One region of the Virgibacillus kekensis genome, then DNA from elsewhere that is predicted to be linked to it. Evidence: riboswitches for the same ligand, from Rfam matches in the RefSeq annotation. Region 1 holds a riboswitch; each other region holds the start of a gene.
The links. Region 1 has a riboswitch for S-adenosylmethionine ahead of ACFO3D_RS12745 (5-methyltetrahydropteroyltriglutamate--homocysteine S-methyltransferase). Riboswitches for the same ligand answer to the same signal wherever they lie in the genome.
Positions count from the first base shown of each region.

Region 1 (4,983 bases):
TATAATTGTAGCCTATTTCCTTCTTAAAAATGTTACGAAGCAGACGTTTCCAAGGGTGGATATACTTTCAATTGTGCTCTCAACTCTTGGGTTTGGTGGACTTCTGTACGGATTTAGTACCGCGGGAGGCAGCGGCTGGACGAGTAATCAGGTTGTCATTTCCATGATTGTCGGGTCGATTGCACTTACATGGTTTATTTTAAGACAGTTGAAATTGGAACAACCGATACTTGAGTTCCGAATATATAAATACTCGATATTTACGCTGACAACGATTCTTGGAATGATTGTGTTTATGGCGATGATTGGTGGGGCGGTTGTTTTGCCGTTATTAATGCAGAACATGCTCGGCTTCACGGCATTTGAATCAGGACTTATGCTTCTTCCGGGTGCAGTTGTGATGGGGCTGATGAACCCAGTGACTGGTCGATTATTCGACAGGTTCGGAGCCCGCTGGCTGGCAATCATCGGTCTATTTATCTTGACGGTGACAACGTTTATGTTCACTAACCTGACAACCGAAACAACCTTTGTTTATCTGACAGTCGTTAATGCAGTTCGGATGCTTGGGGTAGCAATGGTTATGATGCCTGTTACTACAGCAGGACTTAATCAACTGCCACCAGATGTAATTCCGCATGGCACAGCCATGAATAACACGATGCGCCAGATTGCAGGGGCTGTGGGGACAGCACTGCTTGTCACGGTCATGTCCAACAATATTATTCCTGGAGAAGGAATTAGTGGTGAGATACACGGCGTAAATGTTTCGTTTATCGTTGCTGGAGTGATATCACTGATTGGATTTATTCTTGCTTTCTTTGTAAAAAATTCTCGTCCCGGTGTGGACAATTAAAAATAGAATATGCTTAAACAACTCGGGGATTCTGTTCCCGGGTTTTTTTCGAAAAATATTAGTGACTGTTATGGTAATATAATCTGGAAGTACTGGAGATTGAGAGATGAAATGAGGAAGTTACGATGGAATTTTTCACGAATAAGTTGGAGTTATTAGCATGTGACCAGGAAAGGTTCATTCATTATTCCGAGTCATATACGATGGGACCTCATATTGAAAAGTATCTCGAAAAACTGAATGAGGATCCTCTTGAGGAAGGATGGGGCGTATGGTTTATTATTCTTAAGGAAACAAGAGAAGTTGTTGGAGACATCGGCTTTAAAGGAAGTCCTGATCTAAAGGGGAATGTAGAAATCGGTTATGGTGTTTCACCAATGCATCAGGGCAAAGGTTATGCCACTGAGGCGGTTGCAGGAATAATCTACTGGGCTTTTGAAACGGGGGCGGTGAAACAGATTACAGCAGAATGCTTGAATGATAACTTTGCTTCTATTCGAGTCCTTGAGAAAACAGGAATGCAACGAACTTGTTTTGATGGAGATATGCTGTATTGGTCACTGGACGCTGCTGACTGGGCAGACTAAGTCTTGTTCTAATCAGAAAAAAACGAAAACGAAGGTGTTATCGGCAGACGAAATGTCCTAAAGTAAAATAGTGCATGTGGATTTGGAAACAGGGCATATACTATCCTTTCAGGTGAATTATCAGTGGACGATATAGCCCGTCACACCAATGGTTTAACTAAATCTGATTAGGTGTAAAATTTCCCGCAAAAATTTTTATAAAAAAATACAATAAAAGGCTCCCAATTCCTGTGGAAATTTGTTAATATGATGTAGGATTAAATCAACGTAACGAAAGTGAGGGAGAAGACCGATGAAAAATATGTTAACTACTATTGTCTGGATTACAGGCATGTATTGTTTTGGTCATCTTTTATTCAATTTTAATTCGAATGAGCCAATATTAATGTTGGGAGAAAATATGCAGCTTACGCCTAGTTTGCTTACCATGATGGTAGAGTTACTGTTTTCTGTCAGTCTCTTAGTGTACCTCTTTAAATATACTGAAAAAAGCCCGGCGAAGAACTGCCAGCATAGTAAATAAATGGTTTGAAAATAGCCTGCAGTGAGAACTCCTCGCTGCAGGCTTTTATTAATCCTTATTTCTCCCAGACTTCATTTGCCAGGTCAACTACGAATTTCAATTTATTCCACTGTTCCTCCTCGGTCAATTTGTTTCCGTGATGGGTGGATGCAAAACCACACTGCGGACTTAAACATAATTGCTCCAGCGGGACAAACTGAGATGCTTCCCTGATCCGGGTTTTAATTGCTTCCTTATCTTCTAGTTCACCATTCTTGGAAGTAACCAATCCAAGTACGACTTGTGGTCCGTCATTTGGAATATGTTTAAGTGGCTTAAAACTTCCGGAACGCTCATCATCGTATTCAAGGAAAAATCCGTCGACATTTTCATTTGCGAGCAATGTTGGTGCAATAATTGCATAGCTGCCCTCGAAAGCCCATGTAGACTGATAATTCCCACGGCATAAATGGGTAGTAACGATCAGGTCTTCTGGTTTGTTTTCAAGTGAACCGTTTACGACGCGAAGCGCCAAGTCAATAAGTTGTTCGCGTGAATATTTTCCTTCGTTGAATGGAATTTCAGGCGCTGACAGTCCCGCAATATAAACATCATCGAGCTGAAGGTAACGAACACCTGCATCATAAAATGCCTGGATGGCATCCTGATAAGCTTTGATGATATCATTCGCATAGTCTTCAATATCCGGATAAACATCGCTGTTATGAATGCCGGAGTTAAACAGCTGGTTTGGACTTGGAATAGTCTGTTTGGCGATTGCGCGGCCGTCGACGATTTTGTTCAGGTCCACAAAATCCTGTATATGAGGATGATTGGGATTAAAGGAAACTTTGCCGGTATTCCGTACGTCATACTTTTCTGTCTCCGTGCCGATGAATTTATAGCCGTGGTCTGGAATATAACCATCTATTCCATTCAAATGCTCGAGAAAATCAAGGTGGAACCATGTACGACGAAATTCTCCATCACTAACTACTCTAAGGCCTAGTTCAATTTGTTTGTCGACAACACGCTTTATTTCTTCATTTTCAACTTCCCGAAGAGCTGCGGCACTGATGCTTCCATCTTTAAATTGTTTGCGTGCTTTGTGCAACCGGTCAGGTCGCAGCAGGCTCCCCACATGATCGGCTCTGAATGGTGCTTTGGTTAATGTAACTGACATGAAAATTCCCTCTTTCTATTAGTTTTTTGTGTAATTCCGAAGATGGAAGCTCTGACAATAAGCCTGATAAAAAATAAAAAGCCCTCTTCTGAAAAAAGAAGAGGGCAGTAGGTTCCGTAATTGTCGCTCTTCTTATCTTCAAGCTTAATGTTAAGCTTCTGGAATTAGCACAGTATTAAAAAATCTGTTGCTGAGGTTTCGCAGGGCCAGTCCCTCCACCTCTCTGGATAAGAAAGTTATTCAATTTTTTGGTTAATGAATACAATACACGGACGTATTATGAAAGTCAATACAATTTTGAAACTTTTTTGTAAGGTGCCTTCAGCAGGTGTGTTAAAATTATCCTATAAAGCTATGAAGGAGGTCTGGCATGTATTTTGTTTCGATAGATTTTGAAACAGCCAACGAAAAGCGTCACAGTCCCTGTGCAGTCGGTGTTGTTGTTGCTGACCAGACAGGTATTATAGATGAATTTTACAGCCTGATAAATCCCATGATGCATTTTAGCTCATTTAATACACGGATTCACGGTATTCGTGAAGAAGACGTGGAGGATGCACCAACATTCCCGGAAATCTGGCCGAAACTTAAAGACTACTTATCCCGTAAAATAGTTGTCGCACATAATGCAAGTTTTGATATGAGTGTGATTCGGAATACATTGGATTATTTCAACATTTCCTATCCAGAAATGGAGTACCTTTGCACGGTTAATATTTCAAAGCAGGTATGGCCGGACCTGATGAACCATAAACTTAATACCGTTGCAAATCATCATGGGATTCCCTTTGAGCACCACCACGCACTTGAGGATGCGCGGGTGGCGGCTAAAATATTATTAAAAGCATTTGAGACATACGATACAGGTGATATGGATATATTTTTAAAGAAGTGTCGTATGTCAAAGGGTAGGGTATATGACCGTGGTTATGTGCCGCCAAAAGTTAAGCGGACCAGGCAGAGCAGGAAGCTTTATTTCAGATAAAGCGGAGAAGGTTTTTAAAATGTGAAGGAGTTGATGTCAAATGAAAATACTTGTTGTAGGCGCGTCTGGAACGATAGGTAAAGAGATTGTCAGTGCACTAGAAGGTGACAATGAAATTATCCAGGCAGGGCGTAATGGTGCTGATGTGTCAGTGGATATTACGTCGCCTGACAGCATACGGGAAATGTATGCAGAAATCGGCAAAGTGGATGCAGTCATCAATGCTTCGGGAAAAGCCAATTTTTCTGCTGTTTCCGAGCTGACACCTGAAGTTAACGAAAAAGGAATTCAAAGTAAACTAAAAGGACAGATTAATCTGGTACTGCTTGGCATGGAACATGTTAATGACAACGGCAGTTTTACGCTGACTACCGGGGTAATGATGGATGATCCGATACCGATGGGTGCGTCTGCTGCAATGGCTAATGGTGGGGTGAAAGCTTTTGTTAAAGCAGCCTCGATCGAAATGCCGCGGGGGATTCGTATCAACAGTGTGAGCCCGAATATCGTGCAGGAATCATGGGATCGGCTTGGTGATTTTTTTGCAGGATTTGAACCTGTCCCGGCAAGCCGTGTTGCCCGTGCATTTGTGAAGAGTGTAAATGGTAAGCAAACCGGAAACAATTACGAAGTGTACTAGGAGGAACGGAATGTGGCGGAGCTGAAATTTGAAATTATTAAAACAATGGCTGTACTTAGTGAATCGCCAAAAGGATGGACCAAGGAACTGAATCTGATCAGCTGGAATGGCCGGGATCCTAAATATGACATCAGAGACTGGGCACCCGACAAAGAAAAGATGGGGAAAGGTGTCACTCTGACAAAAGAGGATTTAAGTAACTTAAAGGAAGCTCTTGCTGATCAGGATGA
Region 1 is NZ_JBHSFU010000007.1:79,551-84,533, forward strand. It holds gene ACFO3D_RS12735 (DHA2 family efflux MFS transporter permease subunit) at 1-856, shown strand, start outside; gene ACFO3D_RS12740 (GNAT family N-acetyltransferase) at 982-1,443, shown strand; gene ACFO3D_RS12745 (5-methyltetrahydropteroyltriglutamate--homocysteine S-methyltransferase) at 2,022-3,128, opposite strand; SAM riboswitch class I at 3,258-3,362, opposite strand; gene ACFO3D_RS12750 (3'-5' exonuclease) at 3,499-4,113, shown strand; gene ACFO3D_RS12755 (short chain dehydrogenase) at 4,154-4,753, shown strand; gene ACFO3D_RS12760 (YdbC family protein) at 4,766-4,983, shown strand, end outside.

Region 2 (4,983 bases), on a different contig from region 1:
TTTTTGTTTTTCTGGCACTCATGAATCCTAAGACAAACATGACAACCAAAAATACAATAAATCCTATCCACGTATATAATGTTACAGTACTCATCTCTGTCCCCTTTCCATTTAGTTTGTGGCTATTTCATTAACCACGCGATTGATATGAGCTTCGACATTTGCTGCTGATCGACTGTGCTAAAAACTCACCGGTAATCTCAGGTGCAACTGAGATTACCTATTGTGATGGAACTTCATTCCGTTATGGGCCATATTTTAGCTGTTTAAGCTCTTCATTTGGAACATCATTCCTCTATTGGCTTATTTCATCGTCAATTTCAGTGGATATTGTTCATATAGCGGAACCACGATCCACTTGGCCTCTTTTTGGACACCTTTACACCCCATTAACGGAATGAGGTTCCACTTAGTTGGACTGCCGGGACCTTATTCCGCGATTTCCTAATCCCTTGCGTTAGAATAATCCGATACGCAGTCCTAAAACAACAATCAGGTGCTAACAGTTCCAAGCTTTTTCGCGGGATGATTATCCGGCAATCTGACGTTCCCTTTTCCAAACATGTTCTCCCTTAATGTCCTACCCTCATATTCTTTTCGATAGATTCCTCGCTTCTGGAGTTCAGGGACAACGTAATCCACAAATTCACGGAATGTACCTGGCGAATGTGTCTGCGCGATATTGAAACCATCGACATCGCCTTCTCTCGCCCATTCCTCGATTTTATCTGCGATTTGTTCCGGGGTACCGATAAACTTCACGGTTCCATTACCAAGGCCATGATTTTTAACCGCTTCACGCAATGTCCATTTTTTATTGGGGTCCTTTGCATACATATCCAGGTTTCCTTGGACAGCATCAGTTTCCATGTCCTCGATATACTGATCCGGATCATATCGGGAGAAGTCTATGCCAGTATGGCCAGATAAAAGTGCGGCTGTACCTTCATAGCTGACCTGACTGGTTAAATCTTGATATTTTGCGTATGCTTCTTCCTCCGTTGATCCGATAATCGGTAGTATCATAGGAAAGATAAGTACATCTTCCGGGTTTCTACCCTGTAGTCTAGTACGTTCACGAATATCGGCTGTATATTGCTTCAGTGCATCCAGTGAATGATTTTTTGTGAAAACAGCTTCAGCATGCTTGGCCGCAAAATCTCTTCCTTTTGGAGATGCCCCTGCCTGGAACAAAACTGGTGTCCGCTGAGGAGAAGGCTCCACAAGATGCGGTCCCGGTACGTTAAAGAATTCCCCTTCATGGTTAATCAAATGAACTTTTTCCGGGTCAGCGAATGTATCGTTTTCTTTGTCATAAACCACAGCCTCATCATCCCAGCTGTTCTCCCACAACTTATAAACTACTTCAAGAAATTCATCCGCGCGATCATATCTAAGTTCTTTTGGCATACGGCCGGAAAGTCCCAGGTTCACTGCTTCGCTCTCCAGGTATGATGTCACCACATTCCAGGCGACCCTTCCGCCAGTTAAATGATCTAGCGTCGACAACTGCCGTGCTAAAGCATAGGGCTGGGCATATGTAGCAGAAATGGTTGGTGCAAACCCAAGGCTTTCCGTGGCAGCAGCCATCGCGGATATCGGTATCAGCGGGTCATGGGCTGGTAGCTGCACAGCCCCTTTTGCTGCGGCACGGTGACTGTTTTCATAAACGCTATACGTGCCAAGCACATCAGCGATAAAAAGCGCATCAAACTTACCACGTTCCAGCGTTTGAGCAGCGTCAATCCAATAGGAAAGACTATTATGGTTAACCCCTTCATCTTTCTCATGCTTCCATAAACCAGTTGAATGCGGTGATGGTGAATTCTGGATAAATCCGTTTAAATGAATCTGTTTAGCCATACAGCAGGTCTCCTTTTTTTAGGTGTTTTTTTTACAAGAATGCTATCTTAGTCATCGTAAGCGTTTAATGCGTTGACACTGTGCGCGATAGCCGATCCTGCTTTTAGAGCTACTGCGACAAAGATAGCTTCAGAGATTTCCTCCAGGCTTGCTCCTTCTTTCTTGGCATTCTTGGTATGCAGGTCAATGCAATAGGGACACCCTGTTGTATGTGCAGACGCCACAGCAATTAATTCCTTTTCTTTTACCGTAAGCTTCCCGGCTTTAACTGCCTTCTTGTCAAAATCCAGAAAAGCTGTGAAAGCATCACCATTCAGTCCAGAAAACTCCTTAATCCGGTTGAAGTAGGAAGCTTTATAGAGCTCGTCATCACCTTCCCCGTCAAATGCGTTCAGGGCATTTACTCCGTGAGCGAACGATGAGCCTGCTTTCAATGCGGTCGCTACAAAGATTGCTTCTGACACTTCTTCTTTCGAGGCATCGTTCTTTTTCACATTTCCTACGTGCAATTCGATGCAATAGGGGCACCCAGTGATATGGGCGACCGCAACGGCGATTAATTCCTTGAGTTTAACGGATAGCTTCCCATCGGCTAATGCCTGATCATTAAAGTTGAAAAAAGCTTGGAATGTCTCCGGCGCATAATTCTTCAATTCTGTGATTCTGCTAAAATAAGATTTTTTGTACAGACTATCGTTTTTTGTAACTGTCATTTTCATCTCTCCCTAAATAAATTTAAATACGTACTAAACTTATTACTTTACTTGGTTTAAAACATTACGCTTTCCTGTATTCCAACCTCCCCCCTTAAAAACTAAAAAACCTCTCCCGATGAGGAAGAGGTCAATTTAAAAAAAGCTCCATCTCATCTTTCAAGCGCAATGCTTGCTGGAATTAGCACCTTGTTATAATGACAGGTTGCTGCGGGATCACAGGACCAGTTTCCTCCCCCGACTCTGGATAAGAGTACTATTCAATTTTTATAATTGTACATAATAGTATCGAACACAGAAAAAGCTGTCAAGTAAGAAAAGTGATTTTTTTTCAAACCAGGTAAAAAGGTGGATACAAACGTGTGAATGATTCCTTGCTCGTAATAGTAAACAACTTTGCATACGGAAAAAAGAACCAGCTGTTACTAACCACCTTAATCCTTTCTTCTATTTCGCCAAAATTTCCCTTGTCTTTTCCAGGATCTCTTCATCCTTAAGCCTAAATTTAAATTCCACTCTACGTGAAGCAGCTGCGCTGTATTCACCGGACTCATTGTTGCGAAAGTCGGTGAAAGACTTGCTGTTAACCGTTAGTTTCTCCTGCAGGTGCTTTTGAATATTTTTATACGGAAAATCATCGCTTAAAATATATTCTGCGACGCTGTACGCCCGCTCCTGTGCAAGCTGTAAGTTATATAAATAGCTTCCATCACGGTCGGTGTGGCCTTCGATAATGATTTCAGCTACGTAGTCTTCAAATCCGTTCTGCAGCAAAATGTCCAAATACTTAGGGACAAATTCATTCAAAAACTGATAGGACTCCGGCTTCAGTTCAGATTTATCATAAGCAAACAGTATTTCTGTATTAAAGATGATAGCACCAGTTTTTTCATCCACTTCAATGCCCAGGGATGAATCACTGAACTCCGCCTGCAGCTCATTTACAAGCTTTGCCCTTACACCCATGATTTGATCAATGGTCTTTTTCATTTCTTCAATTTGCAGCGACTTGATAATCATCATCGCAATGAAAATTAGAATAAAACATAACAAAATAATGGTCAGCAGATCGGTAAACGATGGCCAGAAATGTCCTTCGTCCTGTTCCCTTTTGAAAAGCCGCTGGTATTTAGTAGTCATTCTGTCTCAGCCTTACATTATTATTTTCCACCGGGCGGCCAAACTTACCTAATTGCCGGTTCAGCCCTTGTATTTCCCTGTTAAGTTCCTGAAGTGTCTGCTGAATAAAGCGAGAATTATTTTGCTGAAACTCATTGGATAGCCGTCGAATTTCCTGGAATTCGTTCTTGAGTCCTTGATTTGTCCGCTCCACTGATTCGCTGATATTCCTGCCTACGTTATCAAGCTTCCCTCCAAGTGCGCCTTCCAGACCCGCTACATAACTGGAAAGCGTGTTCTTTAAAACCTCAACACTTGCTTCCATCTGATTTTCGCGTTGGTTGAATGTGCTGTTCATCTGAGAAATGGTCTTGTTTATTTCATTGATCAGCTGGTTATTTTGCATTCCGATTCTTTCATACGTGTTGGTCGCCTCATGAATCTTCCGTTCAAATGCCTGTGAATCGTCAGCATGTGTCTTCAAATGATTATTGAAGGTGCGGTTAAAATCCTTCAACTCGTCGAAACGGTCAGACAGCAAATATTTATAGTCGCTTTGCGTCTGATTGATTACTTCGAGCGCCTGTGGCAACTGTCCGATTGGGTCGCCGATCCGGTCAAAGTCCTTGGATAATTCTCCTATGTGCGTAATGATGCCGGTCAGTTTCGTGCTTACATCATTACCAAATATCTGTTTGAATTCCTTGTTGTGTGACTCCATTGTTTTAGCAAGGTCCCCACTTACCTGTGTAAGGCTTTCAAATTTGGTGTGGATGGCTTGCTGCTCTTCCATGATGGAGGATATAAAGTTTTTCAGCTCGGTGACAGAATCCTCGAAATTATTGAGAGTATCCATCTGTACAGACGATACTTCTTTTACTCGCTCAAAGGTATTTTCAAATGCATTAGCCATTCGCTCATTCCTGGTGTCCATCTTCTTAAAATAAGAAAATAACGAATCAAAATTATCATTCAGCTTTGTGGTGGAATCGCCAAATCCATCGGTTACCTCTTTTACATGATGGAACAGCTCCTGGAAGTCCTCCAGGTTGTTGGAAAGCCCCTCGTTAAACTGCGCCAGATCTTTTGCTGACTGCTGCAGACCAGTAGTATACTCCTGAAAACCAGAAAAGGCACTTTCCATTCCTGTCAATGATTTCTGGTTCGTTTCCTCAAGATGCTGAATAGAATTATTGATGGCCTCTGATACCTCAATCAGACGGTTTATCCCCTGCTGTTCATTTTCTTCCAGATTGGATTCGACTTTTAGCATAATATCCGTCAGCAT
Region 2 is NZ_JBHSFU010000015.1:204,901-209,883, reverse strand. It holds gene ACFO3D_RS18855 (sodium:solute symporter family protein) at 1-94, opposite strand, end outside; gene ACFO3D_RS18850 (LLM class flavin-dependent oxidoreductase) at 493-1,863, opposite strand; gene ACFO3D_RS18845 (carboxymuconolactone decarboxylase family protein) at 1,911-2,576, opposite strand; SAM riboswitch class I at 2,726-2,830, opposite strand; gene ACFO3D_RS18840 (OmpA family protein) at 3,024-3,716, opposite strand; gene ACFO3D_RS18835 (MotA/TolQ/ExbB proton channel family protein) at 3,706-4,983, opposite strand, start outside.
Region 2: linked by a shared signal. The riboswitch ahead of ACFO3D_RS18845 (carboxymuconolactone decarboxylase family protein) and the one ahead of ACFO3D_RS12745 (5-methyltetrahydropteroyltriglutamate--homocysteine S-methyltransferase) in region 1 are both predicted to bind S-adenosylmethionine.

Region 3 (4,983 bases), 240 kb from region 1:
CAGAGAAGGGGTTAAGTCGTAAAGCAAAATAATTTAAATGGTTGCCGAGGTGCATAGGCTCTCCACCTTGCCTGCTCTTTATATCATCACTTCCATACATCTCCGGCGATTTTCACCACGTGACGTATTTTTTCCCATTGTTGTTCTTCGGTTAGATTATTTCCTTCTTCTGTAGAAGCAAAACCACATTGAGGGCTCAAACAAAGCTGCTCCAATGGTACGTACTTGGCAGCTTCCTCAATTCGGGCCTTTACAAGTTCCTCATCTTCTAAATCACTAAATTTCGATGTAATCAACCCTAATACCACATATAGATCAGATCGATTCACGCTCCGCAAAGGTTCGAACCCACCAGAGCGCTCGTCATCGAATTCAAGGAAAAGCCCATCAACATCCAGGCCGCCGAAGATTGTTTCAGAAAGTGCTTCATAGCTGCCACTGGTCATAAACGTTGACTTATAATTTCCACGGCAGATATGCATCGTTACGAGTAAATCGTTCGGTCGCTTGGCAATTGATTCGTTTATTGCCCGCGCACAAAGTGATGCAAGCTTTTCCGGATTATGTCCTTTCTCTTTCAACGCGGCTCTTCCTTCTTCGGAAAAAAAGCTCGCCCAGGACGTGTCGTCGATTTGCAAGTAACGGCATCCTTCATCGTAAAGTGCCTGAATAACTCCCTGATACGCAGCTATCAAGTCATTGAACAGTTCCTCATCACTGGTGTATAGCCCCTCCTCAAAATCCGCTCTGAAAAACAACATATTGGGACTTGGAATCGCAAATTTCGCTACCGCATCCCCGGCAATACTTTTTAGGAATTTAAAGTGATCTATCATGTAATGATCACTGAATCCAATTTTACTGGTTACCTTAATGCCATGTTTTTTCGTATCTACTCCAGTAAATTGCAGTCCCTGTTCAGGAGTATAACCCTCAACTCCATCGAAACCTTCGAGAAAATCAAAATGCCACCAGCTACGGCGAAATTCCCCGTCGGTTATTGCTTGGAGTCCTGCTTCCTTTTGTTTTTCAACTAGTTTCGTAATTTCTTCATTTTCAATTTCACGCAGTTGCTCGGCGGTGATTTTCCCATTTTCTTTTTGTGCTCGTGCCTCTTTTAAACGCTCAGGGCGAAGGAAGCTGCCTACGTGGTCTCCTTTAAAGGGTGCTCTAACTACATTCGTTTCTGCTGTTTTAGTCATCTAAATCCCTCTCTCGTTTTGATGGTACATTGCTTGAATCTTGTCCATAAGAAAAACCCCTTCTATATAAGAAGAGGTTTTGATTTTCACATTTAATCTGAAATCGCTCTTCTTATCTTCAAGCAAATGCTACTGGAATTAGCACAGTACTTTTTTACAAGTCTGTTGCTAAGGCTTCAACGGGCCAGTCCCTCCACCTTTCTTGATAAGATCAATAAGTATTAAATTGTTTGATTATATCAATACCTTACACGGAGTAGTGATTTTAATCAAGATTATTTTTAAAATATAGCTCGAAGGAAAAAGCGACGTATTTAAGACATCGCTTCTTTTTTATTTACGACTTCACCTTTTTGTTCCTCTATTTCTAATTTCCTAATTCGGAATGGGGCTGCGATTAATACAGCAATCAATACTAGACCGAGATATCCGATAAGCGGATAAAAATATGCAACAAGATCGGTGAACCCAATTAAACTTACCACAAACCCAACAATCATCGTAACTGTAAAAAATGCTTTAAACTTGCTTGTCCCTTCTTCAGTAAAACGAGCGGCAAACGAGAAGAACATACTTAATGCCGTATTGAAAATCATAGCAAAAATTATGATGGCCATAAATGTTCCTAGTACCGGTGAGATATTATTGACAATCGCCAGCATCGGCATTTCTGCCCCGCCAACTTGCTCAACCTTGGAGAAAATAGCCAAGTTACTTAATAATATTAGGACACCGATTCCCAGACCGCCAGCCAATCCACCTAATGCAGCAGTTTTATGATTTGTTTCTGCTCCACCCATTACCAATGCCATGGATGCACCTACTGCAATGTTAAACGATACGTAATTAATCCCTGAAATTAACCAGTTCGGTAATGTAGTAGGCAGTTCCCTTGCAACACTATCCAAGGTCGTAAGCGATCCGTCAGCTGTCATTAAACTGTAAACCGAAATGATCAATACAAATAAAATCAAGAAAGGTGTTATACCACCAATGATGGTAACTACTTTGTTGACTCTCAACATTCCTACCAAAAGAACGAGAACGGTCATTAAAATAGAGCCTGCAACAAATGGTAATCCAAATTGCTGGTTCAAGTTGGAACCTGCACCCGCAATCATCACGACGCCCACACCGAACAGAGTAAAAATAAGAATATAGTCAATGATCATTCCCAATGTCCTACCACTTATTTTATAAATTACTTCCTTATGGGAAGTCGTTTTCATTTTACTCCCTAACCATACGAGAGCCATGCCTGCATAGGCAAATAAAGCGGTTGAAATAATTGCTCCAACGATGCCCATTAAACCAAAACTAGTAAAATACTGGAGTACTTCCTGCCCAGAAGCAAACCCCGCACCTACGATTACGCCCATAAAAGCGCTTCCAATAATCATAGCTTTCTTCATGTTACTTTCCTCCATTCCTATTTGCCCATTACACTATAACATTCGAATGATGATTTTTGTTTGTGTATATACTAAAATATAAATACTACGATTTGTTTATTTACTCAAATAAATGTGGAGGAAATATAAATGACACAACATCAAGATACACTGAAAAATCGGTTAAATGAAGTATATGTGTCTCCCGACGAGCTGGCTGACCGTATTGCTGATATTTTCAAATGTCCAATTACAATAGAGGATTCCAATCATCATGTCGTCTCATACAGCAAACATAAAGAGAATATTGATGAAGCAAGAATTTCAACAATCATGAACCGAAAAGTTCCTGATAAGGTTATAAATGGGTTATGGAAAAATGGGATTATGCCTAAACTAATCGACAGTGACCATCCTGTCATCATACCGGAGATAAAAGAAATCGGGCTTGGGCGACGGGTTGCCATCTCTATCCGAAAATCGAATGAGATCCTTGGGTTTATCTGGGCTCATACTTCGGACCAGACCCTTTCCGACGAAGAAATAAAATTGTTTAAAGAAGCCTCCGCTTATGTCCGAAAGTTTTTCCTTCAAAGCCGGCAGCGACGTCAAAAATCCGAAGAAGGCTATAAGGATTTCTTTTGGCAGCTTTTACGCGGCGATTTCAGGGATAGTGATGATATTCACCGGAAGGCCAAGCAGTTCAATATCAATCTTGAAGGCAATAAAGCCATCGTTATCATCAGTTTTTCAGATGAAGTTACGGAGCAGATGGAAAAACATGCCTATTATTTATCGGAATCACAAGTAAAGGTTTCAGTCATTACCCGATTGTTTGATGATAATGAATTTATCATGCTTGTGAGGTTAGATGACGAAGCAAACCCAGACCAGACGATAAATGAATTTATACACCAATTCATTCAGAAAATGAGTAAACAGTTAAAACTAAATAGTGTGAATGGTTCTGCCGGGCTTTTCTATCACTCTGCCCAAAATATAGCTGATTCCCATCATCAGGCAGTAGAGGTATTGAGACTTAAGGAGAAGTTTCCTGATAAGCTTAACGGAGTTTTTCTTTATGAGGATTTAGGCGTCTACCAATTTATTGAGCGGTTATATGAATTTCAAAAGCAAATTCATTACCAAAATCCACAGATCGAGAAGCTGCGCAGTTATGATAAGACCCACCATACGTCCCTATTACATACGCTGGATGTGTACTTGCATTGTAATAATAATGTATACCAGGCTGCGAAGACGTTGTTTATCCATTCCAATACAATGAACTATCGGTTGAAGCGTATCAGGGAGGTCAGCGGAATTGACCTGAAAGACCCTAACCAAAAAACAACCCTCTATCTGGATCTGATTATCGAAAGTATAAAATAAGCATGATTTGTGTATTTACACAAATCATGCTTTTCTCTTTCAGCTTTTCACCTAATGTAAACGCTTCATGAAAGAGTTACGATGAGGTTATAAATTGGTTAGAGGGAGCTGTGAAATATGATTATTGGAGTACCGAGAGAAATTAAGAACAATGAAAATCGTGTTGCAATGACACCTGCTGGAGTTGTAAATTTAATAAATGCTGGCCAAACAGTTTATATTGAAAAAGATGCTGGGTTAGGAAGCAACTTTTCAGATGCCGAGTATCAAGAAGCTGGAGCGGAAATTATCAGTGATGCCGCTGATGTTTGGGAAAAAGCAGATATGATTATGAAGGTTAAAGAACCGCTTGCTTCCGAATACAAGTATTTCCGCAAGGGACTTATTCTGTTTACTTATTTGCACCTGGCTGCAGAACCTGAATTGGCAAAAGCACTAGTCGATAACGAAGTAACAGCAATTGCTTACGAAACAATCACCGTACAACGCACACTCCCATTGCTGACCCCAATGAGCGAAGTTGCTGGTCGTATGGCTACACAAATCGGTGCGCAGTATCTGGAAAAATCTGAAGGCGGAAAAGGTATCCTGCTTGGAGGAATACCAGGAGTTAGCCGCGGTAAAGTAACTGTTATTGGTGGAGGCGTTGTGGGTACAAATGCTGCCAAAATCGCTCTTGGCCTTGGTGCAGAAGTTACAATTGTCGATTTAAATCCGGTGCGTCTACGTGAACTCGATGATATTTTCGGTTCAAGCATTCAAACGCTTATGTCCAACCCTTATAACATAGCAGAAGCGGTAAAAGACTCTGACCTTGTTATTGGTTCCGTACTGATTCCAGGCAGAAAAGCTCCAAAACTTGTATCTGAAGAAATGGTTAAATCCATGCAGCCTGGCTCTGTTATTGTTGACGTTGCAATTGACCAAGGCGGCAACTTTGAAACTGTGGATCACCCAACAACACATGATGATCCAATCTATGTAAAACATGATGTACT
Region 3 is NZ_JBHSFU010000007.1:323,156-328,138, reverse strand. It holds gene ACFO3D_RS14060 (5-methyltetrahydropteroyltriglutamate--homocysteine S-methyltransferase) at 87-1,202, opposite strand; SAM riboswitch class I at 1,312-1,414, opposite strand; gene ACFO3D_RS14055 (YkvI family membrane protein) at 1,517-2,614, opposite strand; gene ACFO3D_RS14050 (PucR family transcriptional regulator) at 2,744-3,985, shown strand; gene ald (alanine dehydrogenase) at 4,103-4,983, shown strand, end outside.
Region 3: linked by a shared signal. The riboswitch ahead of ACFO3D_RS14060 (5-methyltetrahydropteroyltriglutamate--homocysteine S-methyltransferase) and the one ahead of ACFO3D_RS12745 (5-methyltetrahydropteroyltriglutamate--homocysteine S-methyltransferase) in region 1 are both predicted to bind S-adenosylmethionine.

Region 4 (4,983 bases), on a different contig from region 1:
TACTTCCAAATATATTCTTCAAAAAAAGAATTAGGCAATATTATAAAAAATGACGTTGCACAAAATTTATAAACTGCGACGTAGTGAAGACTTCTAAGATAGAGTACTGATACACTGCTACGGAAATACACTACGCTTTCCGCGGGCTCGCGCTGAGCCTCCTCGTTCGCCAAGAACGCGTGGGGTCTCAACGTCTTCGCTTTCCCGCAGGAGTCTTCGTGTATTTCCTCCGCTTGTTAGTATTTTGATCAAGGATTTGTACAGTCCTTCGTTATATGAATGAGGTTTATTTCATCCTAATTTTGAAAGCTATCCTAAGCTGCGAAAAAATGCGACACTCCAGGGGGGAGAGCAGCTTCCGAAGACCCCACAGCGAGGGAACGAGCGAGGAGGCTGAGGTGCTGCCCCCGGAAAGGGAGTGTTTTTCCGCAGCGTCGGTTAAACTTACCATTAGCCTAATGATGAAAAGCACATTATAAATTATCATTACATCGCATTTTATATCAAGCTGCGAGGATTAATGAGCAACAAAAAATCTACGATAATAGTCAAAAGTTAAGTCTAGAACGAAACAGTAATTCCCAACAAGATTACCCGTTTTTTCTCTCGCCAATCGATTATTTCACAATTCTAATCTACTTTTAATTTCCCTGTAAAAAAGACGGTCCCATTATAGTACAATCCAATCGACCTTCGACCAGCTTGTTTGGTATAATAAAATATATGAATAGAGAAATAATAAGGAGGGAAATAACATATGGCACTGACATTTTATTGGTATCCCAATTGCGGAACATGTAAAAAGGCCAAAAAGTGGCTGGACGATCATCAAATTGAATATACACCTATACATATTGTTAATAATCCACCTGCAAAGGAAGACTTACTCGACTTCATGTCCAAAAGCGAGATGCCACCTAAAAAGTTCTTCAACACAAGTGGGAAAAAGTACCGTGAATTGAATATAAAAGAAAAAATTACTGATGCGGATACTCAGGAAATGGCTGAAATACTCGCATCTGATGGTATGCTGATCAAGCGTCCAATTGTAACAGATGGAGAGAAAGTAACTGTTGGATTCAAGGAAGAAACTTTCAACGATACATGGCTACAAAGTTAAGCTGAAATACTAGAAAAAAGCATTATTACCTAGTATAGTAATAATGCAATTATTAAATGGAGGGATTTTCTATGAGCTTGCCAAAAGACTTATTATATTCTGAAGAACATGAGTGGGTTAAAAAAGAAGACAGCAAGGTCCGTATCGGGATCACTGATTTTGCACAGTCTGAATTAGGTGATATTGTTTTTGTGGAACTGCCTGAAGTTGGTGATGAAATTGAAGCAGATGAACCTTTCGGAAGTGTTGAATCTGTTAAAACAGTCTCTGAATTGTATGCGCCATTAAGTGGCACTGTAGTAGAGATTAATGAGGAACTTGAAGACAGCCCTGAGTTCGTTAATGAATCTCCATACGAAAAGGCATGGATGGTTGTTGTCGAACCATCTGACGACTCAGAATTCGAAAACCTGTTATCTGCTGAGCAATATCAGGAAGTAACAGAAGAAGACTAATTATATCAGATTTAATACAGAGATTGGCTATTGAACAGCTATGGTTCATAGTCAATCTTTTATTTTACCGCCAGTATTCACTCCTTGTTCTCAAGCTAGATATTGGGCAAATTTCTTATGTGTGCCTAAACCTTGTGTTTTTACATAAAATAAAGAAAAGAATGTTTCCCCAAACGATACGTATGTGTGAATCAAGGGAATTAATGGTAATGTCAGTTCGGTAATTTGACCTTGTTTAAGGAGTGCATGTTATGATGACGCATGACCCGGAAAAAGTGATTATCGTGGAAGGTCTTACAGATAAAAAACAAATCAAACGGGTAATAAACGATCAAGTTGAAATTATCTGCACCAATGGTACGCTTGGCGTTGAACGTCTTGACGAACTTTTAGAGACATATGATTTGGATAATCGTGATGTTTATATACTGGTTGATGAAGATAACTCCGGATTAAAGTTACGTAAACAGCTTGCGAAGGAGCTTCCGCATGCTGAGCATATTCATGTAAGCAGTGAATATCGGGAGGTGGCCACTACACCGGAAAATGTCCTTGCCACCGCATTAATCGGAAAGCGAATTGAAGTCAATCCACTTTTTTTACTTTAGCAGGTAGTTAGTTAAGTTATACTGCCTGCATATGTGCGACTATGGCATTCGCCATTAGGACTTGTATTTCATATATAAGGACCTTTTAGAAAGCAGAGACTCTTTTTGGAAATTCTATATCAAATACTAAGTTTTATATTTAATGCCGAACCAAGTTATTAAGGGTGATTTTGTTGGAAAAGGTTACGGACGAAATTTTGAAAAAAGACCATTACTTGCTATATATTTATACACCATTTTGTGGGACCTGCGCAGTTGCCAGGGGAATGCTTGAAAAAATAGAAAAGGTCCATCAGGATACTATTTTTTTCGAAATGAATGCCTCACTACACCCTGAATTTATGCAGGAGCATCAGATTGAGAGTGTTCCTTGTTTGCTGATTAAAGATGGTAATCGGATCAGGGAAAAAGTGTATGCATTCAAATCCACTGCCAATATATACAGTTACCTCATGAAATACGAGCCAAGCTTATTTGCAGGAAAATAACATTTTTTATTGACAGGTTAACAAAGCAATGCTATCATCATGATTATCGATTTTAAATTAAATATGTATTATCTCTTATCTTGAGCGGTGGAGGGGCTGGCCCTGTGAAACCGCGGCAACCTCAGATGAATTATATATCTGAAAGGTGCCAATTCCTGCAAAGCAATGGCTTTGACAGATAAGGGAACTTGAAGACCACATATGTTTACGTCTTTCTGTTCTCTTGCAGAAAGGCGTTTTTCTATTTCATTAGGACATAATAGCAGATAAGGCAGAGGAGGATTACCGTGATTACAATTAAGGGTTTAAACAAAGTATTTACAGCCAAAGATCGTAATATTACAGCAGTTGATAATTTGACCCTTGATATAAAAGAAGGCGAAATTTTTGGTGTTATCGGATACAGCGGGGCGGGCAAAAGTACGTTCGTAAGGCTGCTGAACCGGCTGGAAGAACCAACCGGAGGAAATATTACAATTGACAATCAGGAAATTACTGCACTTAACACAAAACAGCTTCGGGCAGCAAGGCAGGAAATCGGGATGATTTTTCAGCACTTTAACTTGCTCTGGTCCAGAACAGTAGCAGATAATATCGCCTTTCCGCTGGAAATTGCTGGGGTCCCTAAGAGCGAGCGGCAGAAAAGAGTGCAGGAACTGATTGAACTGGTTGGCCTGGCAGGAAGAGAGCATGCATATCCTTCCCAACTAAGTGGTGGCCAGAAGCAAAGAGTTGGGATTGCAAGGGCACTTGCCAATAAACCTAAAGTACTGCTCTGTGATGAAGCAACATCAGCACTGGATCCGGAAACAACCAATTCCATACTCGACCTATTGGTGGATATCAATGAGAAGCTGGGTTTGACTGTTATCCTAATCACTCATGAGATGCACGTCATTCGTAAAATCTGCAATCAAGTTGCAGTTATGGAGGATGGGAAGATCGTGGAACAGGGAGATGTTCTCGACGTCTTTTTACGTCCAAAACAGCCTGTAACCAGGAAATTTGTTGAGCAGGTTATGGGTGTGAATGATGAAGACGAAGGAATTGACCATCTAATCGGAACATATGAACACGGTAAACTTCTTCGACTTCACTTTATCGGGGAGACCACAAACCAGGCATTAATCAGCCAGGTTTCCAAGAAATTTAATATCGAAGTAAATATCCTGCAGGGTAAAATTACCAATACTCAACGTGGTGCGTACGGAACCTTGTTTGTACAAGTGATTGGAGAATCGCAAGAGATTAGTCAGGCAGTCGGTTTTATTACAGAGGAAACTTCAGTGGAAGTGGAGGTGATCCATGATGCTGAATAATTTGTTTCCCAACCTGGACATGCAGGACTTGTATACGGCGACATATGAAACATTTTATATGACGATAATTGCACTGGCAGGAACGTTTATTCTTGGAATTCTGCTTGGACTGCTTCTCTATTTAACAATGAAAGGTGGCATCTGGCAGAATAAGTTCCTTAACCTGATTGTAGCTGCAATCGTAAACGTATTTAGGGCAATACCTTTCATTATTTTAATCTTATTGTTATTTCCGTTCACCGACTTTCTTATTGGAACGATCCGTGGTCCTAATGCTGCATTACCCGCTCTGATAATCGGCGCGGCGCCATTTTACGGTCGTCTTGTAGAAATCGCCTTAAAGGAAGTTGACAAAGGTGTGGTAGAAGCCGCCAAGTCAATGGGGGCAAAAACGCACACGATTATTTTCCGGGTATTACTTCCTGAATCGATGCCTGCATTAATATCAGGGCTGACTGTTACAGCAATCGCCCTTATCGGCTATACAGCAATGGCAGGTGTAATCGGTGCCGGTGGCCTTGGAAATTATGCATATTTCTTCGGGTTTCAGCGTCGGGAGTTTGATGTTGTGTTTGTCTGTACCGTACTCATCATAATTATCGTATTTATTTTCCAATTCATTGGAGACTTTATTTCAAATAAATTAGACAAAAGATAAAAAGGAGATAGGAAAATGAAAAAAATATTAGCATTTGCTTCAATACTAACTGTACTTATACTGGCAGCCTGTGGTGGAGAAGAAACAAACTCGGACGATAATGTTATTAAAGTTGGAGCATCAAGTACACCGCATGCGGAAATCCTTGAAGAGGCAAAACCAATTCTTGAGGAAAAAGGGATCACTCTTAAGATCGAAGAATATCAGGACTATGTTTTACCAAACGAAGACCTATCAAACGGCAATCTTGATGCGAACTATTTTCAGCACATTCCATACCTCAATAAGCAGATAGAGGAAGTTGGTTATGATTTCACCCATATCGGTGGAATTCA
Region 4 is NZ_JBHSFU010000005.1:88,762-93,744, reverse strand. It holds gene ACFO3D_RS10725 (arsenate reductase family protein) at 758-1,120, shown strand; gene gcvH (glycine cleavage system protein GcvH) at 1,192-1,575, shown strand; gene ACFO3D_RS10715 (toprim domain-containing protein) at 1,830-2,183, shown strand; gene ACFO3D_RS10710 (thioredoxin family protein) at 2,357-2,671, shown strand; SAM riboswitch class I at 2,744-2,856, shown strand; gene ACFO3D_RS10705 (methionine ABC transporter ATP-binding protein) at 2,959-3,990, shown strand; gene ACFO3D_RS10700 (methionine ABC transporter permease) at 3,980-4,648, shown strand; gene ACFO3D_RS10695 (MetQ/NlpA family ABC transporter substrate-binding protein) at 4,664-4,983, shown strand, end outside.
Region 4: linked by a shared signal. The riboswitch ahead of ACFO3D_RS10705 (methionine ABC transporter ATP-binding protein) and the one ahead of ACFO3D_RS12745 (5-methyltetrahydropteroyltriglutamate--homocysteine S-methyltransferase) in region 1 are both predicted to bind S-adenosylmethionine.